2 linked regions of the Cereibacter sphaeroides 2.4.1 genome follow. The protein of the gene in region 2 binds, or shares a complex with, the protein of the main gene of each other region. Links are inferred from orthologs where the notes say so. Each region holds a gene or a part of one and is shown on either strand. Other genes may lie near its edges.

Evidence for each region.
Region 1: the proteins of RSP_RS11875 (region 2) and dnaN are in contact, whole or in part, in a cryo-EM structure (PDB 8GIZ), measured with the Escherichia coli proteins. The link is inferred for Cereibacter sphaeroides 2.4.1 from one-to-one orthologs.

The regions. Positions count from the first base shown.
Region 1 is NC_007493.2:3,111,359-3,114,233, forward strand. It holds dnaN (DNA polymerase III subunit beta), read left to right. Parts: upstream 1-816; coding sequence 817-1,935; downstream 1,936-2,875. Other genes in the region: dnaA (chromosomal replication initiator protein DnaA), read left to right, coding at 1-699; recF (DNA replication/repair protein RecF), read left to right, coding at 2,003-2,875. UniProt on the Escherichia coli protein: Confers DNA tethering and processivity to DNA polymerases and other proteins. Acts as a clamp, forming a ring around DNA (a reaction catalyzed by the clamp-loading complex) which diffuses in an ATP-independent manner freely and bidirectionally along dsDNA.
Region 2 is NC_007493.2:2,452,997-2,461,144, reverse strand. The notes cover bases 2,645-5,540. They hold RSP_RS11875 (DNA polymerase III subunit gamma/tau), read right to left. Parts: upstream 5,019-5,540; coding sequence 3,270-5,018; downstream 2,645-3,269. Other genes in these bases: RSP_RS11865 (bifunctional 2',3'-cyclic-nucleotide 2'-phosphodiesterase/3'-nucleotidase), read right to left, coding at 5,341-5,540; RSP_RS11880 (YbaB/EbfC family nucleoid-associated protein), read right to left, coding at 2,913-3,257; recR (recombination mediator RecR), read right to left, coding at 2,645-2,911. In the rest of the region: RSP_RS11895 (DUF1013 domain-containing protein), read left to right, coding at 71-817; OpgC domain-containing protein, read left to right, coding at 1,013-2,233; more of recR, read right to left, coding at 2,312-2,644; more of RSP_RS11865, read right to left, coding at 5,541-7,233; nudC (NAD(+) diphosphatase), read left to right, coding at 7,468-8,148. UniProt on the Escherichia coli protein: Part of the beta sliding clamp loading complex, which hydrolyzes ATP to load the beta clamp onto primed DNA to form the DNA replication pre-initiation complex.

The DNA of each region.
Region 1 (2,875 bases), 660 kb from region 2 along the record:
GCTGGCAAGGACTCGACGCAGGAAGAGTTCTTCCACACGTTCAACGCGCTGGTGGACCAGAACAAGCAGATCGTCATCTCGGCCGACCGCGCGCCGGGCGAGATCAAGGATCTCGAGGAGCGGATCAAGAGCCGCCTGCAATGCGGCCTCGTGGTGGACCTGCATCCCACCGACTACGAGCTGCGTCTGGGCATCCTCCAGCAGAAGGCCGACTTCTACCGCGAGCAGTACCGCGGCCTCGTGATCGCCGACGGTGTGCTCGAGTTTCTGGCGCACCGCATCACCACGAACGTCCGCGTGCTCGAAGGGGCCCTCACCCGCCTCTTCGCCTTCGCAAGCCTCGTGGGCCGCGAGATCACGCTCGATCTGGCACAGGACTGTCTGGCCGACATCCTGCGCGCCTCGGACCGCAAGGTCACGATCGAGGAAATTCAGCGCAAGGTGGCGGAACATTACAACATCCGCCTGTCGGACATGATCGGCCCGAAGCGCCTGCGCACCATCGCCCGGCCGCGCCAGGTGGCCATGTATCTGGCCAAGCAGCTCACGCCCCGCTCGCTGCCCGAGATCGGCCGTCGCTTCGGGGGCCGCGATCACACCACGATCATGCACGGGGTGCGCAAGATCGAGGAACTGATGGCGACCGACTCGCAGCTGGCCGACGATCTGCAACTGCTGCGCCGTCTGCTGCAGGCCTGAGCCTGTGGCCCGGGGGGCGCTTGACGCTCCCCGCAATCCATCCATAGTCGGGAAAAATCTTGAGGTTCGGTGCGAAACCGGGCAGTTTCGGCGTCCGCGTCAAGAAGGGGTGAGGGAATGAAGATCAGCATCGAGCGCGGGGCTCTGCTCAAGGCCGTGGGTCAGGCCCAGTCGGTCGTCGAGCGTCGAAACACGATTCCGATCCTCGCGAACGTCCTGATCGAGGCCGAAGGCGACACCGTGTCCTTCCGCGCGACAGACCTCGACATCGAAGTGGTGGACCGCACGCCCGCGGTGGTCGAGCGTGCGGGCGCCACCACCGTCTCGGCGGTCATGCTGCACGAGATCGTCCGCAAGCTGCCTGATGGCGCGCTTGTGGGCCTGTCCGAGGACCCGGCCTCGGGGCGGCTCACGGTGACGGCGGGCCGGTCGGTCTTCAGCCTCGCGACCCTGCCCAGGGAAGATTTTCCGGTGATGGCGAGCTCGGAATACAGCTCGACCTTCAAGGCGCCGGCCCCCGTGCTGCGGCGGCTGTTCGACAAGGCCAAATTCGCGATCTCGACCGAGGAGACACGCTATTACCTCAACGGCGTCTACATGCATGTGGCGACGGGCGAGGAGGGGTCGGTTCTGCGCTGCGTGGCGACCGACGGCCATCGGCTGGCGCGGATCGATGCGGCCCTGCCCGAGGGGGCGCAGGGTATGCCCGGGGTGATCGTGCCGCGCAAGACCGTGAACGAGCTGCGCAAGCTGCTGGACGATGACGAGGTGGAGATCGCAGTCTCGGTCTCGGAGACGAAGGTGCGCTTCGCCACCCCGCAGATCACCATGACCTCGAAGGTCATCGACGGGACCTTCCCCGATTACAGCCGCGTGATCCCGACCGCGAATGCGCGCCGGCTCGAGGTGGATGCCCAGGAATTTGCCAAGGCCGTGGACCGGGTGGCCACCGTCTCGTCGGAACGGTCGCGGGCGGTGAAGCTCTCGCTCGACGAGGACCGGCTGGTTCTGTCGGTCAATGCGCCCGACTCTGGCGCGGCCGAAGAGGAGCTGGCGGTGGCCTACGGCGACGAGCGGCTGGAGATCGGCTTCAACGCCAAATATCTCCTCGAGATCGCGAGCCAGGTGGACCGCGAGAATGCCGTCTTCCTGTTCAATTCCTCGGGCGATCCGACGCTGATGCGCGAAGGCAACGACATGTCGGCGGTCTATGTCGTGATGCCGATGCGCGTGTGACGAAGGGCGCGCGGGGGCGCTGCCCCCGCACCCCCGGGATATTTTCCCCAGAATGAAAGGAGAAGGGATGCGCGGGCTTGCCGTCACATCCCTCGCTCTCTCGCACTTCCGCTCGCATCGTGCGGCGCGGATGGGGTTCGACGGGCGGCCGGTGGCCTTCGTGGGGTCGAACGGAGCAGGCAAGACCAACCTGCTCGAGGCGATCTCGCTGCTTTCGCCGGGGCGGGGGTTGCGGCGCGCGGCGGCCGACGAGATCGCGCGGCGGCCCGAGGCGCTCGGCTGGAAGGTGGCGGCCGCGGTGACGGGCCTTCATTCCGGGCATGAGATCGAGACCTGGGCCGAGGGTGGCGGCGCTCGGCAGGTGCGGGTCGATGGCAAGGCCGCGACGCAGGTGATGCTCGGGCGGCTGCTGCGCATCGTCTGGCTGGTGCCTGCGATGGACCGGCTCTGGACCGAAGCCGCGGAGGGGCGGCGGCGCTTTCTGGACCGGGTGGCGATGAGTTTCGCGCCCCATCATGCCGAGGCGGTGCTCGATTACGAGAAGGCCATGCGCGAGCGGAACCGGCTCCTGAAGGAGCAGGTGGCCGATGCCCACTGGCATGGCGCGCTCGAGGGGCGGATGGCCGAGGCCGCGCGGGCGATCCGGGCGCACCGGGACGAGGCGGTGGCGCGTCTGATGGCGGCGCAGGGGGCGGCCGAGACGGCCTTTCCGAGGGCGATGCTGTCCGTGGCCTCGGACGATCCCGAGGATCTCGGCGCCGCCTGGGCCGAGGGGCGGCGGCGCGACATGGCCGCGGGGCGGACGCTGGTGGGGCCGCATCGCGCGGATCTGACGGCGATCTATGCAGCCAAGGACGTTCCTGCCGCGCAATGCTCGACGGGCGAGCAGAAGGCGCTTCTCATCTCGCTCATTCTTGCCAATGCCCGCGCGCTGGCCGAA
Region 2 (8,148 bases):
GAAAACGAGAAGACGCGGCCCGGCCGCAGCCGTTTTCCCGGCATGGTCAAGATTTGCAGAGGATCGTCCGATGAACAAGCCGCTGATGTCCAAGGCCACCGCCGTCTGGCTGATCGACAACACCACCCTCTCGTTCCGCCAGATCGCCGATTTCTGCGGAATGCACGAGCTCGAGGTGCAGGGCATCGCCGACGGTGACGTGGCGACCGGCGTCAAGGGGTTCGATCCCGTCGCCAACAACCAGCTCGACGCGATCGAGATCGAGAAGGGTCAGCGCGACCCGCTCTACAAGATGAAGCTCAAGTTCAACCCCGCCGCCGTCGGCGAGGAGAAGCGCCGCGGCCCGCGCTACACGCCGCTCTCCAAGCGGCAGGACCGGCCGGCGGCGATCCTGTGGCTGGTGAAGTTCCACCCCGAGCTCTCGGACGGCGCCATCGCCAAGCTCGTGGGCACCACCAAGCCCACCATCCAGTCGATCCGAGAGCGCACCCACTGGAACATCGGCTCGATCCAGCCCATCGATCCGGTCGCCCTCGGCCTCTGCCGCCAGACCGAGCTCGACGCAGCGGTGCAGCAAGCGGCCCGCCGCAAGGCCGCCGAAGGCGTGGTGATGAGCGACGACGAGCGGCGCAAGCTCGTCTCCACCGAACAGTCGCTCTCGATGCCGGACGAGCCGCGGATGCCCTCGGGCCTTGAGCAGTTCGGTCGCAGCGAGGAAGAAAAGCGTCCCGCCGATTTCTCGGATGCCGATTCCTTCTTCAATCTGCCGCACGGCGACGATGCGGACGAGGAAGAAGACGAGGATCCGGCCCGCTGATCGGCAGTCTACCGCTCATTCTGCGGCGCAGCAGGCTTTTGCATTGATGGGGGCGCTTCGATGAGCGACCACGGGAACAACCGCCCTCGGGCGGTTGTTCCCGTTTGAGCCGCGTCGATTGATGTGACCATTTCCCTCCCGGCAGGGGGCTCCGCCACTTCCGGTCGCGTAGCCGCCCCCAATGCAGGACCGACCATGCCGCCCAATCCTTCCCGGAGTTCCGCCGCGCGCATCAACGGCGTGGACGTGACCCGCTCGCTCGCGATCATGCTGGCCATGCTGAGCCATACGCTGATCCAGTTCGACGTGTTCGAGGCGTGGCACGGCCCGACCGCCACCTTCACCCGCTTCGCGATCCAGACCGCGCCGGTGACCTTCATCTGCCTGTTCGGCGCGATGCTCGAGATCGTCTATGCGCCGCGCTTCGCTGCGGGCGGGGCCGAGGCGGCTACCCGGCAGCTCTGGACGCGGGCGCTGCAATGCTACCTGCTCTATGCGCTGACGGTGATCGCGCTGCATGTCTCGGGCGGTCAGTCGCTGGGCTATACGATCCGCTGCCTCCTGATGCTGGGCGTGACGCCCTATGCGGATATCCTGAAGTTCTACGCCCTGGCCCTCCTCGCCGCGCCCCTGCTCCTGCGGATGCGGCTCCGCCACGGGCTCGGCGCGGTGCTCCTCTTTGCGGTGGCGGTGCCCGCCGCCCATCCGCTGCTGGCCCAGCTGCCGGAGCCGCCGTTGCTCTTCGGGCGCGACTACCTCCAGAAGCCCGCGAGCTTCCTCTATGGCGGCACCAGCGAGGCGGGCGGCCCGTCGGTGCTGCACGGGCTCGCGCTGGTCGCGGCGGGCATGATCCTCGGGCGCGGCGTGCGGCTCCTCCTGTCCGCAGAGGCGTCCGAGCGGCGCCGCGGCGCGCTCGTGCTCGGGCTGATGCTGGCCACGACGGCCGGTGCCTCGGCGGCGCTATGGAACTGGCAGGCGCCCTACCAGACCGTCGTGGCGATCGCCGACATGAGCCTGCGCAACGACAACCATCCGATCTATGCCGCCATCGGCCTCACGGCCACGCTTCTTGAGGTGTTGCTGGCGGTGCTGCTCTTCGACCGGCTGGGGCGGCGGTGGGGCAAGCCCGTCCTGTTCCTCGGGCGGACCAGCCTCTTCACCTTCTCCTTCGGCAACATCCTGCTCTATCTCGCGCCCGAGCGGCTGCCCGCGCTGGGAGGCGGCCTGCCGCTCGCGCTTGTCTTCTTCGCGATCATGCTGGGGCAGAGCTGGCTCTTCCTGCGGCTGATGACCCCGGTCTCGCCCGAGGCCAGCCGGGTCTGGACGCGCATTGCGACCGGCTTCCAGCGCCTCGTGCGGGGGATGCAGCGCCCCGTCGACCGGACCGTCTCGAGGCTCGTACCTGCGAGCGCGTGACCCGCACCCCGGGGGGCAGGCGGCCGCTCCGGGGATTTGACAGGTGGTTCGGGGGCAGAGACGGTTCGGGGCCGGCCCTCAGAACCGCCGGCGGGCGCGGAGGGCGGCACCGATGGTGCCGTCGTCGAGATAGTCGAGCTCGCCGCCGATGGGCACGCCCTGGGCCAGCGACGTGACCTGCACGCCCGAAGGCTCGAGCACGTCGGCGATGTAATGGGCCGTGGTCTGGCCGTCCACCGTTGCATTGAGCGCGAGGATCACCTCGGAGATGCCCTCCTCGCGCACCCGCTCGGCGAGGCGGGGGATGCGCAGCTCCTCGGGGCCGACCGAATCCAGCGCCGAGAGAACGCCGCCCAGCACATGATAGCGGCCGCGGAAGGCGCCTGCGCGCTCGAGCGCCCAGAGGTCGGCCACATCCTCCACCACGCAGAGCTCGCCCGTGGCGCGGCGCTCGTCGCGGCAGATCCCGCAGAGATCGGCGTTCGTGATGTTGCCGCAGCGCACACAATCGCGCGCGCTGGTCGCGACTTCGGCCATGGCCTGTGCCAGAGGGGCCATGACGGCCCCCCGCTTCTTCAGCATCAGAAGCACCGCCCGGCGGGCGGAGCGGGGCCCGAGCCCCGGCAGCCGCGCCATCAGCTCGATCAGACGCTCGATGTCGCCGGGGGCTTCGGCCATGTCAGAAGGGCAGCTTCATGCCCGGCGGCAGGCCGAGGCCTTCCGTTAGCTTGCCCATCTCTTCCTTGGCCCGTTCCGAGGCCTTGGACTGGGCATCCTTGATCGCGGCGAGGATCAGATCCTCGACCACTTCCTTCTCCGAGGCGACGAAGATCGACGGGTCGATCTCGAGGCCGGTCAGCTCGCCCTTGGCGGTCGCCGTGGCGCGCACGAGACCCGCGCCCGATTCGCCCACGACGGTCATGCCGCCCAGATCTTCCTGAAGCTGCGCCATCTTCTCCTGGAATCCCTGCGCGGCCTTCATCATCTTGGCCATGTCGCCAAGACCGCCCAAACCCTTCAGCATTCGTTGCTCCTCTCAATTGTCCTCGAACGGGTCCCACTCGTCCTCGACCTCGGGCAGAGCCTCGGCCGCGGCCTGTTCCTCGAGCCTGCGGATCTCGGCGATCCGCGCGCCCGGGAAGGCGGCCATCACCGCCTGGACGAGTGGGTTTTCCAGTGCGCGCGCCTCTTCTTCAAGGCGCCCCTTGTCGCGCTCTTCGGCGAGCGTCGGCGCGCCGCCGCCCGAGACGACCGAGATGCCCCAGCGCCCGCCGGTCCAGCCCTGCAGCCGCTGCGACAGCCGCGCGGCAAGATCGGGGGCGGCGTCGGGTGCCGGCTCGAACTCGATCCGCCCCGGGGCGAAGCGGACGAGGCGCACGCCGGTCTCGACCTCGTACAAGAGCTTCATGTCGCGCTTCTGCCGGATCAGCTCGACCATCTGCTCGAAGCTCTGGCAGGGGAGGGTGCCGGGAGCGAGGGCCACGGCCGTGGCGGCCCCCGAGGCCTGCGGCGCCGGGTGCGCGGCGCGCGGCGGGGCAGCCTGCATCCGCGCCATCGGCGCGGCAGGCGCCGCCTGCGTGCCCGCCTGAACGCCGCCGCCCGGGCCCGGGCCGGGCCGCGGCTCGGACTGGAGCCTGCGGATCAGCGCCTCGGGATCGGGCAGATCGGCCACATGGGTCAGGCGGATCACCGCCATCTCGGCCGCCATCATGGCGTTCGGCGCCAGCGAGACCTCCTCGATGGCCTTGAGCAGCATCTGCCACATGCGGGTCAGCACCCGCATCGGCAGCCGCTCCGCCATCTCGAGCCCCCGTGTGCGTTCGTCGGGCGGCGTGGTCGGATCCTCGGCCGCCTCGGGGCTGATCTTGATGATCGAGATCCAGTGCGTGATCTCGGCCAGATCGCGCAGCACGGCCATCGGGTCGGCCCCGTCGGCATATTGGCCGGAGAGTTCGGCCAGCGCCGCTGCCGCCTCGCCCTTCATCACCAGATCGAAGAGATCGAGCACGCGGCCGCGGTCGGCCAGCCCCAGCATCGCGCGCACCTGATCGGCGGTGGTCTCGCCCGCCCCGTGCGCGATGGCCTGATCCATCAGGCTCATCGCGTCGCGCACCGACCCTTCGGCCGCACGGGTGATGAGCGCCAGCGCATCGCGGGTGAGTTCTGCGCCCTCTTTCCCCGCCACGCGGGAGAGGTGGGCCATCATCACCTCGGGCTCGATCCGCTTCAGGTCGAACCGCTGGCAGCGCGACAGCACCGTGACCGGCACCTTGCGGATCTCGGTGGTGGCGAAAATGAATTTCACATGGGCGGGCGGTTCCTCGAGCGTCTTGAGCAGCGCGTTGAACGCGCTGGTCGAGAGCATATGGACCTCGTCGATGATGTAGATCTTGTAGCGCGCCGAGGCGGCCCGGTAGTGGACCGAGTCGATGATCTCGCGGATGTCGCCCACCCCGGTGCGCGAGGCGGCGTCCATCTCCATCACGTCGACATGGCGGCCTTCGGAAATGGCGCGGCAGGGCTCGCACTGGCCGCAGGGCTCGGTCGTGGGGCCGCCGGTGCCGTCCGGGCCCACGCAGTTCAGCCCCTTGGCGATGATCCGCGCCGTGGTCGTCTTGCCCACGCCCCGCACGCCGGTCATCACGAAGGCATGGGCGATCCGGTCCGCCGCGAAGGCGTTCTTCAGCGTGCGCACCATCGCGTCCTGACCGATCAGGTCGGCGAAGGTCTGCGGGCGGTATTTGCGGGCAAGGACCTGATAGCCTTGCTCGGGTGTGTCGGACATCGGGCCTCGGCGGATTCGGGGTCAGCCCCGAGATTAGGGCGGGGGAGGAGCGGCGTCCACCCGAAGGGGCAGGCGCAATGCAGCCCGCGCGTGGAGGCGCTGCCTGCGCAAGCCTCACGGAACCGGGATCTTTCGCTGCATGATCGGGGAAAGGTGAGAGGCTGGACATCGACCCAGACGGGGCTCGTTACGGCTGCTTCCTTCCGGACCTGACCGGGTTGGCGAGGCGCCTGCCCGCGCCAACCTCTCGCGGCCGATATAGGCCGGGCCGGGGGCATTTGCAAGCGCCCCGCGGCCGCAGGCGGGGCATCGCGCGCGGCCGTCAGAGGGCGAGGCGGAAGCGCGAGAACCCCGCAGGCGAGGAAGGGAGCCGGGTCAGATCGAGGAAGGGCGGCGGCTCGGCCGGGGCGGGGGCCGTCTCGAAGATCGCCGTGGTGCCGGGCATCGGCCGGAAGCGCCAGAAGCGGGGCACCTCGGGGGCCAGCGGCGAGGTCCGGGAGATGTGGCGGCTCAGGATGTCGCGGATCGGCTCGGTGCCGATCCAGGTCGGCAGGGGGCCGAACTGCCGGCTGCAGCTGGCGGCGCGGTAGCTGTTGGTGGCCACCGCGAAGGGCTGCGTCGGGTCCAGCGGCCGGTCCTGCCAGCGCAGGTCGAGGATGCGCCGCGCCTCGGGGCGGACGATCCGGCCGTGGGCGTCGTAGCGCGCGGGCTGGGCCAAGTCGATCGAGAAGGTCAGTCCCTGGATCGGGTCGAAGCCGTAGCTCGGCATCTCGGGATCGAGGAGCGGCTGGTCGACTCCCCCCGGTTCGATCCGGGCGAAGAGGCTCGCGGCCCGCTCGAGCCATTCCGCGATCTGGGCGCCGGTCAGCCGGACGGCGGCGATGAGGTTCGGGTAGATATAGAGATCGACCGCATGGCGCAGCGCGAGCGGTCCAGCCGGCACGTCGCTGTAATGGGCAGGCCCGGCGCGCCCCCCCGCCTTGAAGGGCGCCGCCGCCGACAGGATCGGCAGGCCCGCGAGGGGGCTTCCCGCGATGTGCTCTGCCAGATGGGCGGCCTGCGCCTCGGCTACGAGCGACAGCGAGGCCGTGGGCGCCACGAGGGCGAAATGGCTCGCGATCCGCACCGTCGAGTGGCCGATGGGGCGGCGGATGTGGCGGAGGGTCTCGGCATGGGCGGGCGCGGCAAGCGCGGTGAGCTTCGGGCAGGCCTGCACGGGGCTTCCCGCGCGCCGCACCGGGCGGGCCTCGACCTGCGCCTCCGCCACGCGCCAGCCTTGGGCGTCCCGGGCCAGCAGGAGATCGATCACCCCCAGATGCGAGCCGCGGGCGCCGGCCATTACGGCGGGCTTGCCCGCGAGCCGCCCCAGCGTGGCATCGGCTCCGGGCCGCGGCGGGAAGCCCGGCGCGGGAAAGACGAGGTGGCTGTGGCCCGTCACCACCGCGTCGATCCCCTCGAGCGCCGCCACGGGCAGCGCCGCATCCTCCTGCTCGGGCTGGGCCTCGGGCGCGCCGATCCCCGAATGGCAGAGCGCCACGACGAGATCGCAGCCCTCGGCCCGAAGCGCCGCCAGATGGCCCGCCGCCGCCTCGGCGATGTCGCGCACCTGCAGCCGGTCGCCCAGCACGGCGCGGTTCCACACCGGCACCTGCGGCGGCAGGAGGCCCAGCACCCCGATCCGCAGACGGTGCGGCTGCCCCGCCTCGTCGATCATCTCGCGGTCGAGGATCGCCGCCGGGGGCAGCAGCGTCCGGTCTGCCGCAGGCTCGGCTCCGAGCGTCAGCAACGCATTGCTCGAGACGACGGGCCAGGTCGCGTCGGCGAGCGTGCGGTCGAGATGATCCAGACCGTAGTCGAAGTCGTGGTTGCCGACCGTCGCCGCATCGTAGCCGAGGGCCTTCATGGCCGCGATCAGGGGATGGATCCCTTCGGGCGCCCGCTGCGCCCAGAGATCGCCCATCGGCGTGCCCTGCAGCAGATCGCCATTGTCGAAGAGCAGCGTGTTCGTGGCTTCGGCGCGCGCCTCGGCGATGAGGGTCGCGGTGGTGGCGAGGCCCAGCCCCGGCGCCGGCCGGTCGGCATGATAGTCGTAGGGCAGGATCTCGGCATGAAGGTCCGTCGTGGCGAGCAGGCGCAGCCGGAGCCGGGCCGGGTCTGCGGGCGGCTCCGCCAGCACCTGCGGCCGCCTCTCGCGGTGATCGTCCTCTCGTCTCATGCCCCGGACTTCCTTCTTCGGCGCGGCCCTGCCCGGCATTCCTGCGCCCGCCGCGGCTTCCGAAGCGGTCGCGCGACAGGCATGGGTATCGCCGGGGCCGAGGCTAGGCCGCGCGGCCGGGATGTTCCAGCCCCCCGGCCATGGCATCTTCGCCGTCCGACCCTTGGCCCCTGCCGCGCGGCATGGCATGACGGCCCGGGGCGGCCGGACCGCCGGATCTGGAGGAGCGGCGGCATGCGGATCGCGGAGACAGTGACCTTCGGAGGGTCGGGGCTCGACCGGGCCGGCCGGCTGAGGGGCGATGCCGCAAGTCTCGCGCGGCTTCTGGCGGGCGACTGTGTCCTGCCGATCTGGCGCGGCCGTCCGCTCTGCGCCGAGGAAGGCGCGCTGGGCTGGCTTCCGCCCGGCCATCCCGTGCTGGCCGGGGCGGAGGAGCCGATCTTTCTCGGGCTCGACGGCGAGGCGCCCCGCTTTGCGGCCGACATCTCGCACTGGTCGCCCGAGGCCGGCGCCGAGGCTGTTCAGGGCGGGTTCTTCGATCCGGGGTTCCAGTCGCATCCCGCCCTGCCGGGCGCGCCGGGCTTCGGCGACCTGCGCGGCCTGATGCTCGCGCTCTCGCCGCGCGAGGCGGAGCTGGCCGCCACCGCCAAGGCGCTCGTGCAGTGGCACCGCAGCCATCGCTTCTGCTCGACCTGCGGCGCGCCTTCGGCACCCTCCGAGGGCGGCTGGCACCGCCGCTGCACCGCCTGCGGCGCGCAGCATTTCCCCCGCACCGATCCGGTGGTCATCATGCTGGTGACCCATGGCAACCGCGCGCTGGTCGGCCGGTCGCCGGGCTGGCCCGAGGGGGTCTATTCCTGCCTCGCGGGCTTCGTCGAGCCCGGCGAGACGATCGAGGCCGCCGTGCGCCGCGAG